Niveibacterium microcysteis: one gene and its partner. The protein of the gene in region 1 interacts with the protein of each later gene in a pairwise test. Links are inferred from orthologs where the notes say so. Each region holds a gene or a part of one and is shown on either strand. Other genes may lie near its edges.

Region 1 (8,179 bases):
GCGCGGTCGCCCAATCCGTGGCGAAACGATCGATCACGCCCAGTTCGCGCGCGCGCTCCAGCGACGCCGTCGTCCGGCCGATGCCCACCACCTCGCGCACCAGACCGCGCGCTTTCAAAGCGAGCGCAAACGAGCCGCCAATCAGGCCAACGCCGCAGATGACGACACGACCAAATGGCTTCATGCGCGGCCCAGCGCCTTGGCCAAGGCGCCAAGGAAGCGCTCGTTCTCGGCCGGCAAGCCGATGGTGACGCGCAGCCACTCAGGCATCTGGTAGCTGGCGATCGGACGCACGATCACCCCTTGCTCCAGCAGCTTGCGATTGATCGTGGCTGCATCGCCGACGCGGAATGTCAGGAAGTTGCCCGAGGACGGGATGTACTCAAGCCCGAGCGCCTTCAGGCCCGCAATGATCTGGGCCATGCCATCACGGTTGACCGCATAACTGCGCGCCACGAACGCTTCGTCCCCCAAGGCCGCAGCAGCCGCCGCAAGGGCGACGTTATTGACGTTGAAGGGTTCGCGAACACGATTGAGCAGATCGGCCAGCTCCGCGCGCGCCAGACCGTAGCCGACACGCAAACCACCCAGACCGTAGATCTTGGAGAAGGTACGTGTGATGACGAGGTTCGGATACTTCTCGAGCCATGCGACGCTGTCGTAGCGCTGCTCCGGCTCAAGGTATTCGTTGTAGGCCTCGTCGAGCACGACCAGCACGTCGTCGGGCGCCGCATCCAGGAAGGCCTCGATCTCCACCGCAGGCAGGAAATTGCCGGTCGGGTTGTTCGGGTTCGCGATGAACACGATCCGGGTGTCAGGACGAATCGCCGCCAGCATTGCCGGCAGGTCATGCCCGAATTCGCGTGCAGGCACTTCAATGCCGTGCGCCCCGGCGCTCTTGACCGCCAGCGGATACACCGCGAATGCGTGCTGCGAGAACACAGCCGAAGTCTCGTGGTTCAGGTACGCCGCCGCGCACAGGTTGAGCAGATCATTCGAGCCATTGCCGAGCACGATCTGTTCCGGTGCAACGCCAAACTTCTTGACCAGGGCCGCGCGCAGCTCGAAGCCATTGCCATCCGGATAACGGTGGATTTCGGAAATCGCGCGCTGAGCAGCTTCCAGCGCCTTCGGGCTCGCGCCCAGGGGGTTTTCGTTGGACGCCAGTTTGACGATGTCCTGCTCGCGCAGCCCCATCTCGCGCGCCAGTTCCGAAATCGGCTTGCCCGGGATGTAGGGCGAGATCGAGCGGATGTACTCGGGTGCCTGCTGGACGACTTTGCTCATGCGGAATCCTTAAAGCGCTGCGGCCGGGTAGCTGCCCAGCACCTTGACGAAAGCGGCACGGTCCTGCAGATCAGCGAGCGCCTTCGCCACCGCCTCGTCCGCCCGGTTGCCTTCGACATCGATATAGAACACGTACTCCCAAAGGCCGGTACGCGACGGACGCGATTCGAGCTTGGTCATGCTGACGCCGTGCTTCGCGAACGATTCGAGCAGGAAGAACACCGCGCCCGGGCGGTTCGGCGCGGAACACACCAGCGAGGTCTTGTCCTTGCCGGAAGGGCCGGCATCGTGCTTGCCGATGACCAGGAAGCGGGTCGTATTGTTCGGATCGTCTTCAATGTCCGAAGCAAGGAAGCCCAGGCCGTAGAGTTGCCCCGCCGCCTCGCCGGCGATGGCGGCAGACTCCGGGTCGGTCGAGGCCATGCGCGCCGCTTCCGCATTGCTCGCGACCGGCACCCGATCAACGCCAGCGGCGTGGCGCGCCAGCCAATCCTGGCACTGCGCGAGCGACTGCGAATGCGAGTAGATGCGCTTGACGTCGCCGATCGACGTCGCCTGCGACAGGAAGTGCTGGCGGATGCGCAGCTTCACCTCGCCGCAAATGCTGGCCGAGCTGGCAAGCAGCAGATCGAGCGTGCGGCCCACAGCACCTTCGGTCGAGTTTTCGACCGGCACGATGCCGTAGGCGACACCGCCGGATTCGACCGCGTGGAACACCTCATCGATCGTGCCCTGCGGCAGGAAATCCGGCGCGCCGCCGAAGTGCTTGCGTGCGGCAGACTCTGAGAAGGTACCGGCCGGCCCGAGGAATGCCACTTTCAGCGGCTGCTCGAGTGCCAGACACCAGGACATGATCTCGCGGAAGATGCGCTGGACCGCCTCGCCCGATAGCGGGCCGGGGTTCAGGTCCGCGATCTTGCGCAGCACCTGCGCTTCGCGTTCCGGCCGATAGATCGGGCCGCGTTTGATCTCGCCAATTTTCTTCGCGCAGCCGGCACGTTGGCCGAGGCGCTCCAGAATCTCTCGATCGAGCCGGTCGATATCGGCCCGCAGACGGGACAGTTCTTCTTCGCTCACGGACAGCCCTCAGGCGCGGGTTTGTTCAAATTCGCGCAGGTATTCGACCAGCGCCTGCACACCCTCGATCGGCATCGCGTTGTAGATCGACGCACGCATGCCACCCACCGACTTATGGCCCTTGAGCTGCAGCAGCCCGCGCGCCTTCGCGCCGGCGAGGAACGCGTCGTTCAACGACTCGTCACGCAAGAAAAACGGCACATTCATGCGCGAACGCACCGACGGATCGACATGGCAAACATAGAGCTCACTGGCGTCGAGCGCGTCGTACAGCAGCTTGGCCTTGGCAATATTCTGCCGCTCGATCGCCGCGACACCGCCCTGCTGCTTGAGCCACTGGAAGACCAGCCCCGCGATGTAGATCGGGTAGGTCGGCGGCGTGTTGAACATCGAACCGTTCTCAGCCACGGTCTTGTACTGGAAGGCCGAGGGGCACGCCGCCTGCGCCTGATCCAGCAGATCGTCGCGCACGATCACGATCGTCAGCCCCGACGGACCGATATTCTTCTGCGCCCCGCCAAACAGCAGCCCGAATTTCGAGATGTCCATCGGACGCGACAGGATGTCCGACGACACGTCGGCGACAACCGGCACATCGGGCGCACCGAGCGCAGCCATGTCCGGCCATTCGAAGTACTCGACACCGTCGATCGTTTCATTGCTGCACAGATGCAGGTAAGCCGCGTCACTGCGCAGACGCCACTCATCAAACGACGGGATACGCGTGTACTTGCCCTGCGCCGCGTCCGGATCAAGGCTGGATGCGGCGATGTGCACATCACCGTAGCGGCGCGCCTCTTTCAGCGACTTGGTGGTCCACGAGCCGGTCTCGACGAAATCGATCTTCGGATTCTTGCCCGCAAGGTTCATCGGGATGATCGCGTTCTCCGCGATCGCCCCGCCCTGCATGAACAGGATCTTGTAGTTCGACGGCACGCTCATCAGCGCACGCAGGTCCGATTCGGCCTGCTCGATGATGGACATGAACTCCTTGCCGCGGTGGCTCATCTCCATCACCGACATGCCGGATCCGTGCCAGTCGAGCATTTCCTCTGCGGCTTGGCGCAGCACCGCCTCAGGCAGCGCCGCCGGGCCGGGCCCGAAGTTCCACGGGCGCGTCATTCTGCGGCTCCGGTATCGGCGGCTTCTCCCTCTTCGCCTTCAGCGCCATCGACCGCAGCGTCACTCTCGATGATCTTCTCGATGCTCGCCAGTTTGGCGCCGTCATCGAGGTTGATCAGGGTCACGCCCTGCGCCGAACGGGACGTTTCACGGATGGTGTCGACATGGGTACGGATCAGCACGCCGTTGTCTGCGATCAGCATCACTTCGTCGGACGGATCAACCAGCACCGCGCCCACCAGCTTGCCGTTACGCTCGGAGCCCTGAATCGCGATCATGCCCTTGGTGCCACGGCCGTGCAGCGTGTAATCGCCGATCGGCGTGCGCTTGCCATACCCGTTCTCGGTAGCCGTCAGGACATGCTGGGTTTCGCCGTTGGCGACCAGCATGCAGATCACGGACTGTCCGTCTTCCAGCATCATGCCGCGCACACCGCGCGCAGTGCGGCCCATCGGGCGCACATCGGTTTCATCGAAACGCACCGCCTTGCCGGCATCCGAGAACAGCATCACCTGCGAGTTGCCATCGGTGATCGCAACGCCGATCAGGTAGTCACCCTCGTCGAGCCCGACCGCGATGATGCCGGCCTTGCGCGGGTTAGCGAAATCGGTCAACGGCGTCTTCTTCACGGTACCCTGCGAGGTTGCCATGAAGATGAAGTGCCCCTCGTCAAACTCCTTGACCGGCAGCACGGCGGTAATCTTTTCGCCCTCGACCAACGGGAACAGATTGACGATCGGCTTGCCGCGCGAATTGCGGTTGCCTTCCGGCACTTCGTACACCTTCAGCCAATACAGGCGGCCGCGGCTCGAGAAGCACAGGATGTGGTCGTGCGTGTTGGCGATGAAGAGCTGATCGACCCAGTCGTCTTCCTTCACCGATGCAGCCTGCTTGCCGCGCCCGCCACGCTTCTGCGCGCGGTAGTCAGCAAGCGGCTGACGCTTGAAGTAACCGGTGTGCGACAAGGTCACGACCATGTCCTGCGGCGCGATCAGATCCTCGATGTTGATGTCGGCCGCGTGCAGCACGATCTCCGAGCGACGTGGATCGCTGAACTGCGTGCGGATCGCGGTGAGTTCGTCGCCGATGATCTGCGTCACGCGTGCCGGCTTGGCAAGGATATCGAGCAGATCAGCGATCAGCTCCATGACCTCGCGATACTCATTGACGATCTTGTCCTGTTCCAGCCCGGTCAGGCGCTGCAGGCGCATCTCAAGAATCGCCTGAGCCTGCGTATCCGACAGGCGATAGCCTTGCGACGAGAGGCCGAATTCCGGCAGCAGACCTTCAGGCCGATAGTTGTCGGCCGCTGCACGCGACAGCATGTCCTCGACCAACTGCGACCGCCAGGTGCGCGCCATGATCTCGACCTTCGCGACCGGCGGGGTCGGCGCAGCCTTGATCAACGCAATGATTTCGTCGACGTTCGACAACGCGACCGCCAGACCTTCCAAGATATGGCCGCGCTCGCGCGCCTTGCGCAGTTCGAAAATCGTGCGGCGGGTCACCACTTCGCGGCGATGCGACAGGAAGCAGTCGAGCATCTGCTTGAGGTTCAGCAGACGCGGGCGGCCGTCGACCAGCGCCACCATGTTCATGCCGAAGCTGTCCTGCAGCTGGGTCTGCTTGAACAGATTGTTCAGCACAACCTCGGGCATCTCATTGCGCTTGAGTTCGATCACGATCCGCATACCGTCCTTGTCGGACTCGTCGCGGATCTCGCTGATGCCTTCGATCTTCTTGTCGTTGACCAGCTCGGCAATCTTTTCGAGCAGCGTGCGCTTGTTAACCTGGTACGGGATTTCGTCGACGATGATCGCCTGTCGATTGCCCTTCTCCATGTCTTCGAAGTGCGTGCGCGCACGCATCACGACACGGCCACGGCCGGTGCGGTAGCCCTCGTGTACGCCGTGCAGGCCGTAAATCAGTGCGGCGGTCGGGAAGTCCGGCGCCGGCACCAGCTTGATCAGATCCTCGATGTCGATATCGGGGTTGGCCAGCAGCGCGTGGCAAGCCTCGATCACTTCGCCCAGGTTGTGCGGCGGAATGTTGGTCGCCATGCCCACCGCGATACCGCTGCTGCCGTTGATCAGCAGGTTCGGAATGCGGGCCGGCAGCAGCAGCGGCTCTTTTTCGGAGTTGTCGTAGTTCGGCCCGAAGTCGACGGTTTCCTTGTCGATATCGGCCAGCATTTCGTGGGCGATACGCGACAGGCGAACTTCGGTGTATCGCATCGCCGCGGCGCCGTCGCCGTCGATAGAACCGAAGTTGCCCTGACCATCTACCAGCATGTAGCGCAGCGAAAACTCCTGCGCCATGCGGACGATGGTGTCATAGACCGATTGGTCGCCGTGCGGGTGATACTTACCGATCACGTCGCCGACAATACGAGCCGACTTCTTGTAGGCCTTGTTCCAGTCATTGCCCAGTTCGTGCATGGCAAACAGCACGCGGCGGTGAACCGGCTTGAGGCCGTCCCGGGCATCCGGCAAGGCACGCCCCACGATCACGCTCATCGCGTAATCGAGGTAGGAATGCCGCATCTCGTCTTCGAGGCTGATCGGTAGCGTTTCTTTGGCGAAGGAATCCATGTGTCGCGCGATGAAGTGTCCAGCTTTGGGCCGGAGAGACGGCAAATTGCCAAAAGCTTAAGATTTTAGCACGTCCGGCAACCCCACCCTAAGCCGCCTCCGGCGGGCGAGAAACCAGCCCGTTCCCGCGCCAGCTACGCGCCACAAATGCTCGTCAGCCCCGCTGCGCTTGGCTAAGATCGCGCCACCCCGCCACGGAGCCAGACGATGCACCCAGCAGAACCCGTCGACCTGTTGATCACGCCACGCTGGCTGATTCCGGTCGAGCCGCACGCCGTGACACTGGAAGACCATGCCGTCGCCGTGCGCAACGGTCGCATCGTCGCGGTATGCCCGGTCACCGAGGCGGAGACACGCTTTGCACCGGCCGAGCGGACAGACCTGCCGGACCATGTCCTGATTCCGGGCCTCGTCAATCTACATACGCACGCAGCGATGAGCCTGATGCGTGGCATTGCGGATGATCTTCCGCTGATGCGCTGGCTGCAGGAGGCCATCTGGCCCGCAGAGGCAAAACACGCCAGCGCGGACTTCGTCCGCGACGGCACCCTGCTGGCTGCCATCGAGATGCTCCACGGCGGCATCACTTGCGCCAACGACATGTATTTCTACCCTGACGCGGCGGCCGACGCCTTCTCACAAGTCGGCATGCGCGCAGTCATCGGCATGACGGTGATCGAGTTCCCAACCGGCTACGCCGCCGACGCGGAGGACTACCTGCGCAAGGGCCTTGCGGCGCGCGACCGCTGGCGCGGCGAAGGGCTCCTGCGTTTCGCCTTTGCCCCGCACGCCCCCTACACCGTATCGGACGCAAGCTTCGAACGTATCGTGCAGCTTGCCCACGAGCTTGGCTGCCCGGTCCACATGCATCTACACGAAACCACGCACGAGATCACCGAGAGTATTGCCACCTGCGGACAACGACCGCTCGCGCGACTGGAACGACTCGGCCTGCTCGACACCGACCTGATTGCCGTACACGCAGTACACCTCGACCTACACGAAATCGAAACGCTGGCGGCACACAATTGCAGCATTGCTCACTGCCCGACCTCAAACATGAAACTTGCCAGTGGCGCAGCGCCGATCAAAACCATGCTCGCGCGTGACCTGCGTGTCGCGCTCGGCACAGACGGTGCGGCCAGCAACAACCGGCTGGACATGTTCCAGGAGATGCGGCACGCGGCACTGCTTGCGAAAGTCACAACCGGCGATGCTTCGGCCTTTGATGCCCACGAAGCACTGCGAAGCGCCACGCTTGCGGGCGCCACGGCACTGCGAATGGAGAACGAGATCGGTTCGATCGTGGCCGGCAAGGCTGCCGATCTTGTTGCTGTATCGCTTGCGTCGCCTGAGTGCAGCCCCTGTTTCAGCCCTGCAAGCCATCTGGTCTATGCAGCCGGAAGGGAGCACGTCACCCATGTGTGGGTCGACGGCAAGCCGCGTATCCGCGACAACACACTGTTGTGGCAGCACAACAAGGAATTGCTGCAGCGCGTTCGCGTGTGGCAAACTTTCCTGAAAGAATCGGCTTCTAGCCAATAATTTCGGGCGTATCGTTCATACAACACGGTGCGCCGGGGGACCTCGGGCCATCACGGTTCGCAAAACACTTGCCTTGCAACGAGGAGAATATGAAACACGGTTACACGAAGCTGGTGGTGGCGTTTGCCGCCGTTCTGGGCATGGTGCCTGCTGCGATGGCGCAACAGCAGGAAATCAAGATCAACCCGACCTCGAAGATCCTTCCGTATTCCATCGACGCGCGTAACGTCGTTGTCCGCAGTTCCAACGGCCTTTGCTGGCGCACCGGTTACTGGACCAAGGAACTCGCCGCAACCACCATGGTGGAAGGCAGCGAATTCCCGGTTGGCTGTTTCTGTGACAAGGACCTGCTGCCGAAGGAAGTCTGCGAGCCGAAGCCGGTTGAGCAGAAGAAGGAAGAGAAGCCCGTCGTTCCGGCCACCAAGCCTGCAGCCGAGAAGGTGACGATCGCTGCTGACGCCCTGTTCGACTACGACAAGGCCGTGCTGCGCGACGAAGGCAAGGCTACGCTGACCGAGTTCGCGGCCAAGGCGAAGGCGCTGTCTATCGAAGTCATC
Region 2 (3,615 bases), 1.8 Mb from region 1 along the record:
GAAGAGATCGAAGTCGACTACGCCGGCGACTCGGTCGACATTGGTTTCAATGTCACCTACCTGCTCGATGTGCTGACGAACTCAGCCACCGACGAGATCGAGCTGCGGCTCAACGATGGCAACTCCAGCGCGCTGATCACCCTGCCGGGCGACGAGCGCTTCAAGTACGTCGTGATGCCGATGCGGATCTAAGCCGACAGTCATTCCCAGCGTTAGGCCACGGAATTGCAGGCGGGCGCGAACGGCTCATTCAGCCGTTCGCGCCTGGTCGTATGATCCGCGGCGATGAATTTCAGTTTTTGAAGCAAGGTCACCCGATGTCCGAACAGAACCAGCAACCCGCCTACGACGAAGACAGCATCCAGCAGCTTGAAGGGCTGGAGGCCGTGCGCAAGCGCCCTGGCATGTACATCGGTGACACCTCTGACGGCACCGGTCTGCACCACATGGTGTTCGAAGTCGTCGATAACGCGATCGACGAAGCGCTGGCGGGCCACTGCGACGACATCGTCGTCACGATCCACACCGACAACTCGATCTCGGTCACCGACAACGGTCGTGGCATTCCGGTCGGCATCAAATTCGACGACAAGCACGAACCCAAGCGCTCGGCGGCTGAGATCGTCATGTGCGTGCTGCACGCAGGCGGCAAGTTCAACCAGAACAGCTACAAGGTCTCAGGCGGTCTGCACGGCGTTGGTGTGTCGTGTGTGAATGCGCTCTCGAAATGGCTGCGGCTGACGATTCGTCGCGACGGCAAGAAGCACTTCCTCGAGTTCAACCGCGGCCACGCCGTGGACCGCCTGCTCGAAGTGCAGAACGGGGTCGAAGTCTCGCCGCTTCGCGTCATCGGTGACACCGAGAAACGCGGCACCGAAGTGCACTTCCTTGCCGATGAAGAGATCTTCGGCACCGTCGAATTCCATTACGAGATTCTCGCGAAGCGTCTGCGCGAGCTCTCCTTCCTGAACAACGGCGTGCGCATTCGCCTGATCGATCAGCGCACCAACCGCGAGGAAGACTTTGCCTTCTCCGGCGGCGTGCGTGGCTTCGTCGAGTACATCAACCGTGCGAAGACGGTGTTGCACCCCAACGTCTTTTACGCGGCCGGTGCCACTCAGGTGCCGGTCAGCGGTGGCGGCGGCACAGTGGAACTCACCGTCGAAGTCGCGATGCAGTGGAATGACAGCTACCAGGAACAGGTGCTGTGCTTCACGAACAATATTCCGCAGTCCGACGGCGGTACCCACCTCACCGGCCTGCGCATGGCGATGACCCGCGTCATCAACAAGTACATCGAAGAAAACGAGATCGCGAAGAAGGCCAAGGTCGAGATCACCGGCGATGACATGCGCGAAGGCCTTGCCTGTGTGCTGTCGGTGAAGATGCCCGATCCGAAGTTTGCTTCGCAGACCAAGATGAAGCTGGTCTCGAGCGAAGCCCGCCCGGCGGTGGAAGAAGTCGTCGCCGCCAAGCTGTCCGAATACCTGCTCGAACGCCCGATCGATGCCAAGACCATCTGCGGCAAGATCGTTGAGGCCTCGCGCGCCCGTGAAGCCGCCCGCAAGGCGCGTGAAATGACGCGCCGCAAAGGCGTGCTCGATGGCGTCGGCCTGCCCGGCAAACTCGCCGACTGCCAGGAGAAGGATCCCGCGCTGTGCGAGATCTACATCGTCGAGGGTGACTCCGCAGGTGGCTCAGCCAAGCAAGGCCGCGATCGCAAGTTCCAGGCGATCCTGCCGCTACGCGGCAAGGTGCTCAACGTCGAACGCGCGCGCTTCGACAAGCTCATCTCCTCCGAACAGATCGCCACGCTGATCACCGCGCTCGGGACCGGTATCGGCAAGGACGACTTCAAGCCAGAGAAGCTGCGTTACCACCGCATCATCATCATGACCGACGCGGACGTCGACGGCGCCCACATCCGCACCCTGCTGCTGACGCTGTTCTATCGCCAGATGCCCGAGCTCGTCGAGCGCGGTCACATCTACATCGCGCAGCCGCCGCTCTACAAGATCAAGCACGGCAAGAACGAGCGCTACATCAAGGACGATGCCGAACTCGATGCCCACCTGCTGCGGATGGGCCTCGACACCGCGCAACTCATTCCCTCATCGGGAGCAGCGCCAATCGAAGGCGAAACGCTCGGCGAACTCGCCCGCAACTACTTGCTCGCCGAAGCGGTGATCAACCGGGTCTCCGGCTTCATCGACCCCGCTGCGCTGCACGCCATGCTGGCCGGCGATATCAACGTTTCGCTCACCGACGAGGCCGCTGCAACCGATTCCGCAGCGCGACTGCAAGCCTCGATGCCCAAGGGTGTTAATGTCCGGCCCCACTTCGATCAGGAAAGCGAAGCGTGGGAACTGGCGGTGGAGCGCATGCACCACGGCAACGTACGCCGCGGCATCATCGACGCTGAATTCCTTGTCTCCGGTGACTACGCGCAGATCCGGCGCGCCGCCGAAATGATCAATGGCCTGATCGGCGAAGGCGCGGAAATGCGCCGCGGCGAAAAAGCGGCACCGGTTACATCCTTCGCCGACGCCATTCGCTGGATGTTCAACGAAGTCGAACGTAACCTCAGCAAGCAGCGCTACAAAGGCCTCGGCGAAATGAACCCCGACCAGCTGTGGGAAACCACCATGGACCCAGCCGTTCGTCGCCTGCTGAAAGTTCAGATCGACGACGCCATCGCCGCCGACGAAATCTTCACCACGCTCATGGGCGACCAGGTAGAGCCGCGTCGAGAATTCATCGAAAGCAATGCGCTCTACGCGCGCAACATCGATGTCTGATATGAAAAGCGTTTGTCTCTGAACAAGTTCTGAGATACGAATGAACATAAGGCCCATAAAGGGCCTTTTGTTCTTTTTGGAATCGCATTCCCGCCGGTTCGCCGCTCACCAGCGGCAATCTCTGCCGTATCGGCTAGACGCTGCCTGTGCTCGCCACTTCTGGCTGCGAAGCGGTAACCAGCCGGCGCGGCACCATATCTGCATCAAGAAGTCGTTCGATTCGAGCGAACACTTCAAGCCGTGAAAAAGGCTTCTTCATGAAATCGTCGGCGCCGATTCGGGTGCCGAAGAACTGTTCGGTGGCTTGTTCGTTGCCGCTGATCATGATCACCGGAATATCCTTCGTCAGCGGATCACGCCGTAGCGTGCGCAGCGCTGCGAAGCCGTTCATGCCCGGAAGGACGATGTCGAGAAAAATGATGTCCGGCGTCAGGTCGCGGGCTATCTCGATTCCTTCTTCGGCGGTCAGCGCTTCAAGGGTGACGTAGCCGGCGGAATTGAGCATCTTCCGAAGCGCGGCGACGATGGTCGGCGAGTCGTCAACGATCAGTGCGCTCGTACCGGGCCGCGCATTCTGGCGATCACGGACGCGTCGCTCCGGGGGCTGGCCAAGACTGGTCCCAACCGCGTCAGCGTGGTTTGCCGGCGCTTGGGGGGTCGGCGATTTGGCAAGTATCGATTTGAGCTGATCGAAAAGTCCCACGATTACCTCTGCTGAGTGCGCCCAGGCGCGGAGCTTGGTTCAAATCCGGTTGGCGAACAAATCATACCGTCGGCATTCCCGCGCGTGACTGGCTCACGTCAAAAGCGTGAGCGG

The links.
Region 2: the proteins of gyrA (region 1) and gyrB interact in binary tests that used the Escherichia coli proteins (3 or more experiments, as listed by UniProt). The link is inferred for Niveibacterium microcysteis from one-to-one orthologs.

The regions. Positions count from the first base shown.
Region 1 is NZ_CP071060.1:1,766,400-1,774,578, reverse strand. Bases 3,281-6,418 are described here. They hold gyrA (DNA gyrase subunit A), read right to left. Parts: upstream 6,078-6,418; coding sequence 3,483-6,077; downstream 3,281-3,482. Other genes in these bases: JY500_RS08090 (TRZ/ATZ family hydrolase), read left to right, coding at 6,285-6,418; serC (3-phosphoserine/phosphohydroxythreonine transaminase), read right to left, coding at 3,281-3,486. Also shown: JY500_RS08115 (prephenate dehydrogenase), read right to left, coding at 1-184; hisC (histidinol-phosphate transaminase), read right to left, coding at 181-1,287; pheA (prephenate dehydratase), read right to left, coding at 1,297-2,364; more of serC, read right to left, coding at 2,374-3,280; more of JY500_RS08090, read left to right, coding at 6,419-7,622; JY500_RS08085 (OmpA family protein), read left to right, coding at 7,712-8,179. UniProt on the Escherichia coli protein: A type II topoisomerase that negatively supercoils closed circular double-stranded (ds) DNA in an ATP-dependent manner to maintain chromosomes in an underwound state.
Region 2 is NZ_CP071060.1:2,851-6,465, forward strand. What follows is about bases 1-3,057. They hold gyrB (DNA topoisomerase (ATP-hydrolyzing) subunit B), read left to right. Parts: upstream 1-317; coding sequence 318-2,798; downstream 2,799-3,057. Other genes in these bases: dnaN (DNA polymerase III subunit beta), read left to right, coding at 1-192; JY500_RS00020 (response regulator), read right to left, coding at 2,932-3,057. Outside these bases: more of JY500_RS00020, read right to left, coding at 3,058-3,501. UniProt on the Escherichia coli protein: DNA gyrase negatively supercoils closed circular double-stranded DNA in an ATP-dependent manner to maintain chromosomes in an underwound state.